DNA from 3 places in the Methylorubrum sp. POS3 genome. Region 3 is predicted to be linked to each of the others. Evidence: riboswitches for the same ligand, from Rfam matches in the RefSeq annotation. Region 3 holds a riboswitch; each other region holds the start of a gene.
What was found. Region 3 has a riboswitch for cobalamin ahead of OWC43_RS19810 (TonB-dependent receptor). Riboswitches for the same ligand answer to the same signal wherever they lie in the genome.
Positions count from the first base shown of each region.

Region 1: another riboswitch for cobalamin. It lies ahead of OWC43_RS07250 (CbtB-domain containing protein); the one in region 3 lies ahead of OWC43_RS19810 (TonB-dependent receptor).
Region 2: another riboswitch for cobalamin. It lies ahead of OWC43_RS04370 (hypothetical protein); the one in region 3 lies ahead of OWC43_RS19810 (TonB-dependent receptor).

Region 1 is NZ_JAPRBT010000001.1:1,525,158-1,530,631, forward strand. Features, by position in the region: gene OWC43_RS07235 (alpha/beta fold hydrolase) at 1-480, shown strand, start outside; gene cobO (cob(I)yrinic acid a,c-diamide adenosyltransferase) at 589-1,188, opposite strand; gene cobU (bifunctional adenosylcobinamide kinase/adenosylcobinamide-phosphate guanylyltransferase) at 1,185-1,706, opposite strand; cobalamin riboswitch at 1,798-2,023, shown strand; gene OWC43_RS07250 (CbtB-domain containing protein) at 2,064-2,240, shown strand; gene OWC43_RS07255 (CbtA family protein) at 2,269-3,036, shown strand; gene OWC43_RS07260 (DUF1636 family protein) at 3,029-3,433, shown strand; gene cobW (cobalamin biosynthesis protein CobW) at 3,439-4,473, shown strand; gene cobN (cobaltochelatase subunit CobN) at 4,621-5,474, shown strand, end outside.
Region 2 is NZ_JAPRBT010000001.1:918,860-924,333, reverse strand. Features, by position in the region: gene OWC43_RS04385 (VIT family protein) at 51-746, shown strand; gene OWC43_RS04380 (hypothetical protein) at 834-1,382, shown strand; tRNA gene OWC43_RS04375 (tRNA-Ile) at 2,019-2,094, opposite strand; cobalamin riboswitch at 3,035-3,239, shown strand; gene OWC43_RS04370 (hypothetical protein) at 3,348-4,118, shown strand; gene OWC43_RS04365 (TonB-dependent receptor) at 4,118-5,474, shown strand, end outside.
Region 3 is NZ_JAPRBT010000001.1:4,279,955-4,285,428, forward strand. Features, by position in the region: gene acnA (aconitate hydratase AcnA) at 1-105, opposite strand, end outside; gene ccmA (heme ABC exporter ATP-binding protein CcmA) at 749-1,393, shown strand; gene ccmB (heme exporter protein CcmB) at 1,390-2,058, shown strand; gene OWC43_RS19800 (hypothetical protein) at 2,079-2,348, opposite strand; gene OWC43_RS19805 (hypothetical protein) at 2,421-2,783, opposite strand; cobalamin riboswitch at 3,476-3,671, shown strand; gene OWC43_RS19810 (TonB-dependent receptor) at 3,778-5,474, shown strand, end outside.

The DNA.
Region 1 (5,474 bases), 2.8 Mb from region 3:
GGCCCGGCCATCGTGGATCGGGTCATCGTAGTCGGCTCGGGCGGCCTACCCCTGCGCCGGAGCCTGCAAATTCTCGCCTCGCGAGACCGGCTTCCGATCGATGTCGAGGCGCTCTTCAGCGAGGTCGCATCGGACCCTCATGCCGTCTCCCGTCGCCGCCTCGGCCACGCCCATGCCTACTGGTCTTCGATGCTCGACGCCGATCCGCTGCCCGCCTACCTGCGGCTTCAGGCGCCCACGCTCGTCCTGTTCGGAGAGCAGGATCGGAGCGTGCCGGTCGAATCCGCCTGGCACCTGAGGGAGGCCCTGCGGATTGCCGGGCGCCGGAACGTGACCGTCGGGATCGTTCCCGGAGCGGATCACGCCCTGCATCGCGACGGCCAGGATCTGAAGGCATCCTTGTTCCGGTATGCTTCGGAGGGTTTGAGGTCCGGTGTTTGGGCAGGCGAACCGATGCCGGAGCACGATGCAGGGCCGTGACGCAGAACGTCGGGGCGGTCCGCAAAGATGCAAGACGGCCTCGCGCCGGGGCCACGCGCCTCGGATGCCGGACCTTCGCGCGGCGAGGGGCCGACCTACGCGGCCATCTCAGAACTCGATTCCCTCCTGCGCCTTCACCCCCGCGGCGAAATGGTGCTTCACGCTGCCCATCTCGGTGACGAGATCGGCGGCCTCGATGAGGGCCGGCTTGGCGTTGCGGCCCGTGACGACGACGTGGAGATCCGGCCGGCGCGCCCGCAGATCGGCGACGACGGCGTCGAGGTCGAGATAATCGTAGCGCAGCGCGATGTTCAGCTCGTCGAGGACGAGCAGGCGGATGCTCTCGTCCGCCATGAGGGTGCGGGCCGTCTCCCAGGCGTTGCGGCAGGCGGCGATGTCGCGGGCCTTGTCCTGGGTCTCCCAGGTGAAGCCTTCGCCGAGGGCGTGCCAAGCGATCTGGTCGCCGAAGCGTTGCAGGGCATGCGCCTCGCCGGTGTCCCAGGCGCCCTTGATGAACTGCACCACGCCGACCCGGTGGCCGCGCCCGAGCATGCGCAGCACCAGGCCGAGGGCCGCCGTCGTCTTGCCCTTGCCGGGGCCGGTATGGACGACGAGCAGGCCCTTCTCGATCTTCTTCGAGGCGACCTCGGCGTCCTGCACCGCCTTGCGCTTGGCCATCTTCTCGCGGTGGCGGTCGTCGTCGCTCATGAGCGGTGTCCTGTCGGGTCGGGGGAAGGCTTCACCGTCAGCGGCAGGCCGGCGACGGTGAGGACCACGCGGTCGGCTTGCGCGGCGAGCCGCTGATGCAGGCGCCCGGCCGCGTCGCGAAACCGGCGGGCGAGGGCGTTGTCCGGCACGATGCCGAGGCCGACCTCGTTGCCGACCAGCACCAGGGGGCCCGGCGCGGCGGCGCAGGCGCGGGCCAGGGCCTCGGTCGCGGCCTCGAGGTCGGCCTCGGCGAGCAGGAGGTTGGTGAGCCAGAGCGTCAGGCAATCGACCAGCGTCGGCCCGGTCGCGGCCCTGATCGCCTCGGGGAGGGCGGTCGGCACGTCGAGGGTCTGCCAGCCGGAGGGACGCCGCGCCCGGTGCTCGGCGATGCGCGCCCGCATCTCGTCGTCCCAGGCCTGGGCGGTGGCGAGGTAGAGCCAGGGGGCGGGACAGGCTTCGATCAGCCGCTCGGCGTGAGCGCTCTTTCCCGAGCGGGCGCCGCCGAGCACCAGCGTCATCCGGTCGGGAGGGCGAGTATCCATGCGCGCCGCTTTGCACCGGGCGCGGTCGATCACGCAATGGCGCTTTGCAAGGCACCCTCACCCGCGTTAGAACGATGAAAAGGACGGTGCCCCGGCAACGGGGTGAAAAGGGAATGCGGTGAGGGACGATCCCGAAACCGCAGCTGCCCCCGCAACTGTGAGCGGCGAGTTCCTGCCGAGAGCCACCGGGGCGACCTGGGAAGGCGGCAGGCGCGATCGAGCATCTCTCGGGAGCTTCCTGAGGCGCTCGGCAGCCGTGAGCCAGGAGACCTGCCGTCCCGCGAAAAGACTTTTCTCGAATGCCGCCGGTGGGGCGGCCGGAGCCCGTGACCCATGACGACCGCGACCCTTCAGACCTCCGCCCTCCGCACCGGCGAGAGCGCCCGCACCCTGCTCGTCGCTGCCTTCCTCGGCCTCGGTCTCGTCTTCGTGGCGGGCTTCGCCCCGGCGGCGGTGCTGCACAATGCGGCGCACGATTTCCGCCACGCCCAGAACTTCCCCTGCCACTGATCGCTTTCCGACGCGCGAAAGCGGTTCCATGATTCTCCGGTTGGTGTCGGCAGCGCTCGTTGCCGGCTTCCTCGCGTCCGTCGTCACGACGGGCCTGCAGCTGGCGCTCACCTCGCCCCTGATCCTTCAGGCCGAGACCTTCGAGGGCGGCCATTCCCATGCCCAGGCGCCGTCCCCCGCCATCGCGCCCGCCGCGCTGATCGTGCACGCCCATGCTCATGGTCCGTCGCAGGATCCGGCCCAGGGCGGAGCGGAGAAGCCCGACGCGTGGCAGCCCGAGCCCGGCCTTCAGCGCATGGCCTTCACCGGCCTTGCGACGCTGATCGGCGGCGTCGGCTACGCGCTGCTCCTCGCGGCGGTGATGCTGGCGCTCGGCCGCGAGCCGACCCCGCGCAGTGGGCTGGCCGTCGGGATCGCCGGTTTCCTCGCGGTGGCGCTCGCCCCCGCGGTCGGGCTGCCGCCGGAACTGCCGGGGATGGGGGCCGCGCCCCTCGTGCTGCGGCAGAGCTGGTGGATCATGACGGTCGCGGCGACGGGGATCGGCCTCTACCTCATCGCGGTCCGGCGGGTGCCGATCACGATCCTCGGCGGCCTCGTCCTGATCGTCGCCCCGCATCTCGCCGGCGCGCCGCAATCGATCGACACGGTCAGTTCGCAGGTGCCGCCGGCCAGCGCGGCGCAGTTCGCGGCGCGCTCCCTCGCCATCGGCTTCGTCTTCTGGGCGCTGATCGGCCTCGCCTATGGCTGGGCCTGGGGCCTGTTCGGGCGCGAGGCGAGTGACCGCGCGCATGCCTGAGGACCCGCGCGAGACCGTTCTCTCCGTCTGCACCACCTGTCGGGCGGCGGGCGATCCCGCCGAGCCGCGGGCCGGCGCGCGGCTGCTGGCCGCCGTGATCGCCGAGGCCGCCCGCGAGCCGGTGCCGGGTTTGGCCATCGAGGGCGTCGAGTGCCTCTCGGTCTGCAAGCGGCCCTGCTCGGTCGCGGTCGCGTCGGCCGGTCGCTGGACCTATGTCTACGGCGATTTCGACGCGCTGGAGAATCCGCAGGATTCCGCCCGCACCATCCTGGCGGGCCTGCGCCGCTATCAAGAGACTCCGGACGGCCTCGTGCCCTGGCGCGAGCGACCGGAGGCGTTTCGCAAGGGCGTCGTCGCCCGCATCCCGCCGCTGACCCCGACACGAGCGGAATCCTGACCCTCATGGCCATCCTCGAAAAAATTCCCTGCACCATCGTCACCGGCTTCCTGGGAGCCGGGAAGACCACGCTGGTGCGCCACACGATCGAGCAGGCCCGCGGCCGGCGGCTCGCCGTCATCGTCAACGAGTTCGGCGATCTCGGCTTCGACGGCTCGTTCCTGGCCTCCTGCGGCGTCGAGGGCTGCACCGAGGATTCGGTGGTGGAACTGCCCAATGGCTGCATCTGCTGCACCGTGGCCGACGATTTCGTTCCGGCCCTCACGAAGCTCCTCGACCGGCCGGAGCCGCCGGAGCACATCCTGATCGAGACCTCCGGCCTCGCCCTGCCCAAGCCCCTGGTCCAGGCCTTCCAGTGGCCGGCGATCCGCTCGCGTGTGACGGTGGACGGCGTCGTCGCCGTGGTGGACGGCCCGGCGGTCGCCTCCGGCCTGTTCGCCGAGGATCCGGACGCCCTGGCCAACCAGCGTGCCGCCGATCAGGCGGTGGATCACGACAATCCGCTGGAGGAGGTGTTCGAGGACCAGATCCTCTGCGCCGACCTCGTGGTGCTCAACAAGTCCGATCTTCTGGACGAGGCGGCCCGCGACAAGGTCCGCGCCGAGATCGAGGCGCATCTGCCCCGCGCCGTCGAGATCGTCGCCACCGAGCACGGCCGCCTCGATCCGCGGGTGCTGCTCGGGATCAGTGCGGCGGCCGAAGACGACCTCGACGCCCGCCCCTCCCATCACGGCGAGGGCGAGGACCACGACCACGACGACTTCGAATCGGTGGCGCTCCCCATCGGCGTCGCGGGTAGCCCCGAAGACCTCGCCGCCCGCGTCGAGAAGGCCGCCGAGACCGAGGGCGTGCTGCGCATCAAGGGCTTCGCCGAGGTGAAGGCCAAGCCGATGCGTCTCGTGGTGCAGGGGGTCGGCCGCCGCGTCGCCCACCATTACGACCGTCCCTGGAAGGGCAGCGAACCCCGCGACGGCCGCCTCGTCGTCATCGGTCTCAAGGGCTTCGACAAGGACGCGGTCGCCGCCGCGCTGCGGGGATGATCTTTTTCGCAGGGCGACAGCCGCACCGGCAGGCAGGTCCATGATGGGCCTGCGGCGGCGCGCCTGGGCCTTGCTGCCGGCCCGGCAGCCCGCCTCTGCGCGGGCGACCGGCATGCCTGCGGATCGAGCCGGGAGGACGGGCGCGCCATGCACCTGATCCGCATCGATACGGTCTCCCTCGACGAGGGCGAGGCGGCGATCGATCTCGGCCAGACCCCCGGCGAGATCGTCGTCCTGTCCTTCACCGATACCGATCTCGCGGCCATCGCCCGCGCCCACGCATCCGATCCGGACCTGCCGTCGTTGCGGCTCGCCAAGATGGCGCAGCTGCGCCATCCGATGTCGGTCGATCTCTACGTCGATGCGGTGATCGCGCGGGCGAAGGTGTGCGTGATCCGCTGCCTCGGCGGCCTCGATTACTGGCGTTACGGCATCGAGCGGGCGAGCGCCGCCGCGCGGGCGAACGGGGTTCGGCTCGCGGTCCTGCCCGGCGACGACCGGCCCGATCCCCGTCTCGACGCCTTCTCGACCCTGCCGTCGGAGACCTGCGCGACCCTCGACGCCTATTTCCGCGCGGGCGGACCGGGCAACCTGACCAACCTGCTGCGGCGGCTCGCCGTCGAGGCCGGCCACGCCCTCGCGCCGGAGCCGCCCCGCGCGCTGCCGCGGGGCTTCGCCTGGTGTCCCGGCTGCGGCCCGGTCTCCGTCGAGCGGGGGGCGGAAGCCGCCGGAACGGGACCGCTGGTGCTGCTCCTCGTCTACCGCTCGGCCGTGCTCTCGGGCGAGACCGCGCCGGCCATCCACCTCACGGCCGCCCTGCGGGAGCGCGGGATCGGCTGCCTGACGCTGGCGGTGTCGAGCCTGAAGGACCCGGAGGCCGTCGCGGTGCTGCGGGCGACGCTCGGTTGCCATCAACCCGACATCGTGCTGGCCGCCACCGCCTTCTCGGCCCGCGACGATGCCGGCTTCGTCCTCGACGCCGCCGATTGCCCGGTGCTCCA
Region 2 (5,474 bases), 3.4 Mb from region 3:
TTTCCGGGAAGCGGTGTCCGCATCGGACCCACCGTCAGGGTTTTGCGATCATGCGTGCCATTCATGCGGAACAGCATCTGATCGACCGGGTCGGCTGGCTGCGCGCCGCCGTGCTGGGAGCCAATGACGGCCTCGTCTCGACGGCGAGCTTGATCGTCGGCGTCGCGGCATCCGCTGCCGGCTCCGGCGAGGTCTTGATTGCCGGATGTGCCGGTCTCGTCGCCGGAGCGATGTCGATGGCGGCGGGCGAATACGTGTCCGTCAGCTCCCAGGCCGATACCGAACAGGCCGATCTCGAACGGGAGCGGCGCGAATTGGCGACCGACCCGGCGGCCGAGCAGGAAGAACTGGCCCGCATCTACGTCGAACGGGGATTGAACGCCGACCTTGCGCGCCGGGTGGCCGAACAGCTCATGGCCAAGGACGCGCTCGGCGCCCATGCACGCGACGAACTCGGCCTGTCCGAAATCACCGCGGCACGTCCGGTCCAGGCCGCCCTCACATCCGCCGCAACCTTCTCGGCCGGTGCCGCTCTTCCGCTGCTCGTCGCCGTTGTCTCGCCGCCTGCCATCACGCTCTACACCGTCTCCGCGGCATCGCTGATCTTCCTGGCTGTCCTCGGCGCCCTGGGCGCCAGAGCCGGCGGAGCGCCGGTTTTGAGAGCCACGGCGCGCGTGGCTTTCTGGGGTGCGCTCGCCATGGCCGTGACCGCCGGCATCGGCGGCCTCGTCGGAAAGGCGGGGTGAAGTGCCCGAGACGGATCTTCGAGGCCAATCAAACACCGTCCGCTTTCAACCCCCTGCCGATCACGTTCCCTCGCCCACGAGACGCCCATGATCGATCGTTTCGCGCTCAATGCCGCCTTGGAACGCTTGCTGGGTGAGGCCGACACGTTCGATGAAGCCGATGCCGCCATGCTCATCGCGGGCGTACCGCTGACAAAGCCCGGTATCCCGTTCCGCTGGAGCTACACGGGAACGGACAGATCGCGCGGCGTCGAGGGTTACGCATCCGGCCACGGCAACGTGACGGATGGTTCCGAGCGAACGGTCAGGAAGGAGGGAGGCTGGGGGACGGACGCTCTGCGGGTCGGCGGCTACACGATTGTTCACCGACCCGGCACGCTCATAATCGAGTTGATGTGGGCCAAGCATCGACGCATCATCGATCAGGGCCATGGTCCGTCGCAGGCCGCGATGCTCCACTATCACCGCGTGACGAAGCAGCCGAGGGAGTTGCGGATCGAGCGCGTCGTTCCCTTCACGCTGTGGTGGCCGTTCCCGCGCATTGAGCTGACGCTCGGCATCACGCGGTACGTGCCGTGGAAGAAACCAGCCACGCGGACGGGTGGTGGCGCGTCAGCGCCTCCGCGATCACCCTGAAGCGCCGGTACGCGACATCTGATAGGGCTTCCGCTCGGTTGGAGCGGCGAGGCGAGCCAGCGCGGCAACCGAGCGAAACTCAAATCCGCCATTCCGAAGGGATCGACCGGATTGGGTATGAGGAAGCCGTCCATGGCACCCTCTCGCCGCTGCTGTGCGGCGGTCGGAGCGGAGCCATCATCGCGCGCCGGGATGGATGGACCATACCGCTTCAGCGTCAGCGAGGACGCGCAGTCTCTCGGCAAGAGCGCGTCCGGGGGCGGCCGCAATGATTGGGCGGCATTAGACCACAGATTCGATGAAGAATGAAAAGCGCGGTGCCAGCAGCCGGAAACCGAAACGGATGCTGGTATTTCCCCTATCCACCGCCGTACTGTACTGTCAAAATCATTGTATTGGATATCGGATCTGACAGGCTGCACCAAGTTATCGAGCTAAAGCAAAATTTCTCGAAATCCGCCTCTTCACCGATATTCAATACCACCCAATCGCCACCTTATTGATTCCGCTTAACCACTGGCGATTGTATGATCGAAATCTCAGCTAGATATGTAGCTCTTGCTGCAATCGTGGGTGCACGGTTGATTAGGCTGAGATTGCTCAAGCGCTTCTTGTTGAAGCCCATCTCGAGAAATATGGTGGGCCCGGCAGGACTCGAACCTGCAACCAGACCGTTATGAGCGGTCGGCTCTAACCATTGAGCTACAGGCCCATTGTCATATCTGTCGGCACCTTTCGCGTGCGCCAATCATCGGCCAAGGATTGGGCTAGAGAAGCGGCGACAGATACCTTTGTCACGAGTAGCGGCGGGACGGGTCTGAGGCAAGGGGCGACGCGCCCTCCCCTCGCCTGTTCGACGTTGGATGCCTGAACTCCGGGCCTGTCCCTATCGTCTGCCATCGTCTTCGAGGCGAAAGCCGTGACCGACGACCATGTGGAGGGCCTTGGTGGAGTCGGCGTACGTTCGCCTGGCCATCGGATATCACTCCCTGGCCGGTCTGGCTGCGGTCGCGGCCTTGGCTGCCTGCGCATATATCGAATTTGCGCTGGGCAATAAGGACAGTGCGCGAGCTATTCAGCACAGAACACCGCCACCGACAGGCCCCAAGTCGTTATATACCACCCTCTAGCCCCAAAAAGCGGCATAGTTTTGATTTCATATTTGTTACCTCATTTCTATAGAGCAACAAAATGCACATCGGCTCTTTGTTTTTAAGCATTGCCTTCGTCGAGCACGTACTTCAATTAGCTGTCCTGCAATCCCGCGATTTGCCCAGATTTTTGCAGCGTCACTGCGTGTCGTGCACATAAAAACGAAAATGTGACCACACCCCTATCGCGCTTGACATTTATGAAACGTTATATTGTTACATGTCCCTATGAGCAATCACCAGATTTCAAGCGAGCCCTCGATCTCTGGAGGGAGCCTCAACTGCAGGCTTAGCAGCGTTGTTTCTTGACCATATTTATAGGGCTGCGCGGATCCTGACCGCGATCCGCCAAACGTCGATCGATCAAATGCGAGATATTCCAACATAATCCGACGAAACACCATAATAAATTCAATATAAGTTCGGCGCTTACTAAAGTCAGAAGCTTTAGTAATTTTTCAGAAGCAGGTCCTCAACAGTTGACAAGCCTCGCACCGTCTGGCTCCTGAGCACGGTAAAGGTTCTCGCCGGCATGTCTGGAGAGCTAAGAGGGAATTCGGTGAGGCGCCTGCACCGAAGCTGCCCCCGCAACTGTGAGCGGCGAGCCATCCGTCGATCTGCGTCACTGGTGGACGATCACCGGGAAGGCCAGACGGTTGGCTGTGACCCGTGGGCCAGGAGACCTGCCCTGACCATACGAAGTCTCGTGGGCGGGGTGTCCCAACGGGCCGCATGAACGCGCGTCGCGGCAGAGCGATGCCGTCCTGCGCCCATTGGTCCCCCGACAAGGTTTGGGGAAGGACCGATGAAACTGATGGGCGATGATGCCGGATTGTCCGGCGTTGCACCGCCGGAGACGAGGGCGGTCGATCCCCTCGAACTCTACGCGGCGGGCATCGACACCTCCGATTACGTCGGTCGCGTCGCTCCGCTTGTGCGCGCGGCAGTGCCGCAGATCGGCGACCTGCTCGATATCGGGGCCGGGGGTGGGCAACTCGGTCGGGCCGTGCGCGATCCGCATGGCACCTGGACCGCAATCGAGCCGGCGGCGGGGATGCAACGGCGCCTGCATGCCCTCATCCCGTCGCCGTACGTTTTGCCGCTCGGCTGGCAGCAGGCCGATCTGCCACCGGGATGCGCCGACACGGTGCTGGCCGCCAATATCGCGGCCCCCCTCACGGAGGCCCAAGCCTTTCTCCGTCAGTGCCGCGTCTGGTCACGCGGCAGCATCGTCTGGGTGGTTCCGGCCCAGCACGGTCCGCGCGGCCTGTGTCTCGCGGGCTGCCTTCCCCGCGCTTGGCACGGAGAGGACGAGACGCCGGGCGTCGATCTGGTTCGTCGCAGCCTGACGGCGCAGGATCAGCCGGCCATCGTCGCGCAAGCGCATTGGACCTTCAGCGCCGTCGTTCCCGACCTGGAGCGGACCGCCGCCTTCCTCGCCGATCGTCTCGGCTGGGCACCGGGCGATGTCCGCCGCGGCGATCTCCGCGCGCATCTCGCCGCCCAGGCCGAACCCGTGCCCGGCGGGCATCGCCTCTCCGTTCCCCGCACCTCTGCCCTGCTCGTCTGGAGGAAAGCTTCGTAATGTCGTGCCGTCTTCGTCTCCTCGCGCTCGCGCTGACCAGCGGCTGCGTGCTGCTGTCATCGGCCTATGCCCAGGAGAATCCCGCGATCAGCCTCGACGAACTCGTGGTCACCGCCACCGGGCGCCCGGAGCCGCGCTCCGAGATCGCCGGCACCGTTCAAATCATTGATCGCACGGTGATCGAGAATTCGACGGCGCGGTCGGTCACCGATCTTCTGGCCGAGAACGCCGTCGGCTTCTTCTCGGAATGGACGCCGGGCCAGACCTCGATCAACATTCGCGGCGGCGCCACCGATGGGCAGGGCAAGGATTTCCGCAGCCAAGTTCTGGTGCTGATGAACGGGCGCCGCGCCGGCACCGCGAATCTGTCCAAGCTCTCGGTCGCCGATGTCGAGCGCATCGAGATCGTGCGCGGGCCCTCCTCGGTGATCTATGGCAGCCAGAACATCGGCGGCGTCATCAACATCATTCTCAAGACGGGGCGGAGCGCGCCGGGCACTCTGGTCGAGGGCATCGGCGGCGTCTGGGGCTTGGCGCAGGGGCGCGCCCAGACCGGCGGGGTCGTCGGACCGTTTGACTATTATCTCGGGATCTCGGGGGGACGACGCGACGATTACGTCGCGGGCTCGGGCGACCGCATGGCCAACACCCAATGGAACCGGATGGGCATCACCGGGGCGCTCGGTTTCCAGATTGATCCGAATCAGCGGCTCGACTTCTCGCTCAGGACGGATGGCATCTACGATGCCGGCTTCCGCGGTTCCGGCGGCAATCTCTACAGCCGGGACAACCGCATCAACGGCTCGTTCGATGCGAGCTATACCGGCCGGACCGATGACGGGCGCGCGAGCCTGTTCGCCCAGTTCTACAGCGTCACCGACGAAGATCGGTTCAAATGGGCTTCGCCGGTCCAGCGGGGCAGTTCGGGGCAGCCGGTGCGGGTAACCCGCGCGGATTTCAACACGCGCAACCTCGACATCCTCGGCACGCGTCTCCAGCCACGCGCCAGCCTGTTCGCCGGCAACGATCTGCTGCTCGGCTGGGATTGGGAAACGAGCCGCCTGCGTTCCGATCGCTTCCGCCAGGGCGTTCCGGGCAACACGCTCGCCCAGGTCTCGCCGCAGGACAACAATCAGACCGATCAGTTTCACGGCCTCTATGTCGAGGACACCCAGCGCCTGTTCGACGACCGGGTGACCTTGCGCGCGGGCGTGCGCCAGACCTACGGCACCACGAGCTTCGACACGACGCCGTATCTGACCGGCCAGATCACCGGCTCGCGTCCCTACGAGGCGACCACCTATTCGGCCGGCGCGACCTTCAAGGCGTCCGATTGGGCCGCCTTCCGCATCGGGG
Region 3 (5,474 bases):
GTCGGCCAGGCCGTTCTTCTGCGCCTCGGGGATCGAGTAATAGGTGTAGGTCTTGCCCGCGACTTGGAGCGTCTGGCGGGCTTTGAAGCTGTCGAGCGATGCCACGGCGGGTCTCATCCTGAAGCTGGCGTTGTCGAACACGGCGTAGGCATAACCTGCGCCACGAAAGGTGTTCGGCCGTATGCGCTCTAACGAGCGCGCGCCGCCCCGGGGGCGCCCGGGAAGAGTGCCCGAGAGGACACTCAGGATGGTGCGCGAGGGGCGAATTGGACGCCCTGAGAAAATCGCGCGGCGCAGCCTGCCCGGTCTATAGAACGTTTCGAAATTGGCCGCTACTGCCTCTTACGCGGGCAGTGACGCCGTCCCATGATTGAAACGGAGACCTCAGCCTGCGGCGGGTAACGTCCCCTTAAGATGCCTTCGTCGGCGGTGCCCTGAAGCAGTCACCGACGAGCCACCCGCATGCGGCCCGTGTTCGCACCTGATGCAAGCGTGATGCTCTTTCAGCGGCGCACGGTCGGCGACGGATGCCGGATCGCCCTCGGTCCTCGCCACCTTTGGGACGGGGTCGCGGCATCGGGCTAAATATCCGCCTTGGGTCAGGCCCCCACCGGCCCGGGCCCTTGCGATCGTCGATGCGAGAGCGGCGCGGTTCGCCTCTCGCCGCGCATTAGGCTATCGGGTTCCCGTTTCCGCTGGGTCGTTCCGGGCGGTCGGAGGATGGACGCGTGGCGTCACAGGGCAATCCGTGCGGCTGATCGTCGAGAACCTCGCCTGTCGGCGTTCCGGTCGACGCATCTTCTTCGGGCTCTCGTTCACCCTTGGACCGGGCGAGGCCCTGATGATCACGGGCCGCAACGGCGCGGGGAAATCGAGCCTGCTCGCCATGCTGTCCGGCCGCTTGAAGCCCGACGCGGGGACGATCCGTGGAGAGGACATCGGCGACGCGGGTCTCCCCGAATGCCTGCATGTCGTGGGCCATCGCGACGGCCTCAAATCCGCTTTGACCGCCCAGGAGAATCTCGACTTCGCCCGTGACCTTCTCGGCGACGCGCAGCTGACGCCGGGCGAGGCCCTGGCGGCGATGGGGCTCCCGCATGTGGCGCGGCTGCCGGTGGGCTACCTTTCGGCCGGTCAGCGGCGGCGCGTCGCCCTCGCCCGGCTGCTCGTCTGCCGCCGCCCGCTCTGGCTGCTCGACGAACCGACCGCCGCCCTCGATCTCGCTTCCCAGGATGTGCTCGCCGCGATGATGGGCCGACACCGGGCGGAGGGCGGTCTCGTCGTCGCCGCGACGCATCAGGCGCTTGGACTGGAGGATGCCCGTGAATTGCGGATCGGTCCGGCCGCGGCGGAACAGGTGCTCGACGAGCGGATCGAGGAGAGTTGGGCATGATGCGGGCCTTCTCGGCGCTGCTCGCCCGCGATCTCCGGCTAGCTGCCCGCGTCGGCGGTTCGGGGGCACTCTCGCTGGTGTTCTTCCTGATGATCGTCGTGATGGTGCCCTTCGCGCTGGGTCCCGATCTCAACCTGCTGTCGCGGATCGGCCCGGCGATCCTGTGGCTGGCCGCGGTTTTGGCGACCCTGATCGGCCTCGACCGCCTGTTCCAGTCCGATGAGGAGGACGGCTCCCTCGACCTGATGACGGGCGCCGCGGTGCCGCTGGAACTCGTGGTGCTCGCCAAGGTCACCGCCTATTGGCTGACCACCGGTCTGCCGCTGGCGCTCAGCGCCCCGTTATTCGGCCTGCTGGTCGCGCTCTCGCCGACGGCCATGGGTGCAACGGCTCTGACCTTGCTGATCGGCACACCGGCGCTCGCTTTCATCGGTGCGGTCGGGGCGGCCCTCACCGCCACCATCCGTCGCGGGGGCCTGATCCTGGCGATCGTGGTGCTGCCCTTAATGATTCCGACCCTCATCTTCGGCGTGTCGGCGACGGAGGCGGCGCTCGGCGGCACCGTGCCGTTCACGACACCCCTCGCCGTACTCGGTGCGCTCAGCCTGATTGCGGGGGTGATCGGGACCCTGGCCGCTGCGGCGTCGCTGCGCTGGTCGGAGTAACCGCTCGACGGAACGGCCGGCTACTTATCGCAGCCGATACAGATGCCGGTGTCGATCTTGTCGTTCCGCCGCTCGGTGCGGGATTCCCGCTCGATCGAACGCGACTCGCTGCGATCGATCCGATCCAGCCCACCGCCGGCGGGGGGCATGGTCCGTCCGACGGCGGAGGTGTTCGGTGCCGTGACGGTCGAGGTGGGACCGCCGCCGGTCCCGGTCTGCGGCGTTTGGGCTGAGGCTGCGGTCGCAACGGTGACGCCGAGAGCCGCGGCGAGCAGAATGCGCATGGTCATGATGGAACTCCCTGGCCCGTCAACGCCGGGGCCTGGAGTGGGTTTCCCATCGGCGAAGGCAAGACGAACCGGTCAATCCGGCCAGTGGATCGTCCCCTCGCGCAAGCCGAGAACGTGCCGATCGCTGACGCCGAAATCGCTCGACTGATCTTCGACCACGCCGGACACACTGACATGGCAGGCCTCGTCGAGCGCCCCGCCCTCGCACAGGCCGCGGGCCTGCCGCTGTGCGAGTTCGCCGACATCCGCCAGCCGAATTAGCACCCGGCGTAGGGGAGCCGTTGCCTCGGCCGCGACCGGCTGCGGGGTGAAACCGAGACAGGTCGCCTCGTTCTCCGTGGCGAACACGAGATGGCAATCTTCGAGGGTCACGCGCTCGCCGATCAGTTGATCGGCCGCAACGGAGAACTCGACCGCCGCGATATGAGACTCCATGGCCATCAACTCCGCCGGAGACGGGAGTGTCGAGAGGAGAACGGGAAGAAGTGCTGATATCCGCATGATCGTCGGGGCCTCGGATTCGTCGCTTCCGAACCTAAGCAAAGCTTATGCAACTTTGCGGGACTGAAACCCTGGGCGCGTCACGTGTTTGTGCTCGCTCCACTGATTTGAGGGGCAAAATCTGCGATCGGCATTAATCCAATCACTTTGCAATCACGAGTTCGCATTCGCGCACAATCAAATCAGGCGGCGCCGTCCATCCGGTGCCGATCATGCGTACAAATTCGGCAATACACTGGGCCTTCGCATGCGGTGATCAAAGGTGCGTCCGTTCCTGGGCCGCGAAATGAATGTCCATCCGGCAGCGAGTGGGACGACCCTCCGTTTCGCGCGCTCATCACGACGCGTGGGGGCAGCCGCGGCCCTCCCATTCATGCATGTGGTGCATAGCTGCGATCGTCACTCCCGGATTGTTTTGTGCAGCGCAACGTGAGACTGATCCGCATGCGAGATCGCGATGGCGTCGCGGTCCCGTTGCCCTTCTTGGGCGTTTCCTCCCTAGACTTCGGGCCGCTCCATTGGGGCGGCCTTTTTTCTTGTTCGGTGCGCGATGCCGTGGGCCTGATCGTCCACGGGAAATCCCCTGAGACCTGTTCAAATTCAGTTGACCGCCGGGTCCCGCTCCTCTTAGTCTAATACTAGACGGTTCCCGCGAGGGATCAAAAGGGAACGCGGTGAGGGATCGGTCCCGAACCCGCGGCTGCCCCCGCAACTGTGAGCGGAGAGTTCCCCATCACCACGTCACTGGGCGCCTCGCCTGGGAAGACGATGGGGGGCGGCGACCCGCGAGCCAGGAGACCTGCCGTCTGCCGTGGTCACACGCGAAACGCGCTGGGCGGGGTGCCTCGGCGGTTGCCAAAGCGCGGATTCGCGCCACGGCCTCGTTCGCGGTGACGTGCCATTGTTGCCGTCCGAGGCTGTTGCCATCATGTCCTATCCCGCAGGCCGCCGAGCGAGGCCGTTCCTCGCCGCCCTCTCTGCTGCTCTTTCCGCCTCTCTTCCTTTGGCCGCGAAGTCCCAGGTCGTGGCACCCGTCGAGACCCACCTCGACGAGATCGCGATCGCCGGCATTCCGGCCAATGCGCCCGCCGACGCCGTCGGTGCGGAGGCGGCCGCCCTGCTGCGCAAGCCGAGCCTGACTCAGGCCTCACCGGTCGGGCTCAATCTGCGCACGCCGTCGCGCGGCGCGAGCCGGCTGGGCCTGACCCCTCTGGAGACACCGGCCAGCCTCGATATCGTGTCCGGGGAAACCATCCGGCTGCGCGGTCAATCGTCGGTGCTGGAGGCCGTCTCGCAGAACGGCACGGGCATCACCGCCTTCGGCTCGCCCGGCTTCGGCATCGGCGCCTTTACCGCGCGAGGCTTCGCCGGGCAGAACTCGATCCAGACGCTGTTCGACGGCACACGGCTCTATGTCGGGGCCAATACACTGACCTTCCCGTTCGACACGTGGAATGTCGAGCGGATCGAGGTGCTGCGCGGGCCGGCCTCGGTGCTCTACGGAGAGGGCGCGATTGGCGGGATCGTCAATGTCGTCTCGAAGAAGCCGCTCTTCACGCCGCTCAACGTCGCCCGTGTCGGCCTTGGCTCCGACGGGCTGGCGCGTGCGGCGGTCGACACGACCGGGCCGATCGGTGAGTCGATGGCTTACCGCCTCAATATCAGCGGCAACCGCGCCGATGGTTGGATCTCGCCGAACGGTGAGTTCCGCAATCTCGCGATCTCCGGCGCCCTCACCTTGCGGGCGACGCCCGACCTTACCTTCACTGTGAGCCACGACCTCGGCTACCAGGAGCCGACCCGCTACTGGGGTACGCCGCTGGTGAATGGGCGCGTGCTCGATGCTGTGCGCTTCAACAACTACAACGTCCGCGATTCCAAGATCACCTACAACGACAACTGGACCCAGTTCCGCACCGAATGGACGCCGTCCGCGGATATCACTGTGCGCAACACGGCTTATCGTTTACAGAGCCGCCGCCATTGGTTCGATGTGGAGCAGACCGCCTACAACCCGACGACCGGCCTCGTCGATCGGTCGGACTATACCGAAATCTACCATAGTCAGGAACAGATCGGGAATCGCTTCGATGCGACGATCCGGGGCTCGGCCTTCGGGTTGGCGAACCAGTTCACGGCGGGCTTCGATGTGAACCATATCGCGTTCCGCCATACCAACAACTTCAGCGGCGACTTCGTGGAGACGCCCACGAGCGTCCCGCTGATCGGATACGATCCGGGGTTCTTCCCCGCCAATGGTCGGGCGGTTCCGGCCTACGCCACAAGCACGAACCAAGCGTCCGTCTTTGCCGAGAACCGGCTCGAACTGACCGATAGGCTATCGTTTCTGGCGGGTGTGCGCTTCGATGCCCCGCACCTGTCGCGGGTCAATTTGCTGAACCGCACGTCCTTCGAGCGCTCGTTCCGCGCCCTCGGCTATCGTTTCGGCCTCGTCTACGCGGTGGCGCCCGACACGACGCTCTATGCGCAATACGCCACCGCCACCGACCCGGTGAACAGCCTCATCTCGCTCTCGCAATCGCTGGCGGGCTTCGAGCTGTCCACCGGTCGCCAAGTCGAAGTCGGGGCGAAGGGGCTCGCCTTCGGCGGCGCCGTCGAGTGGAC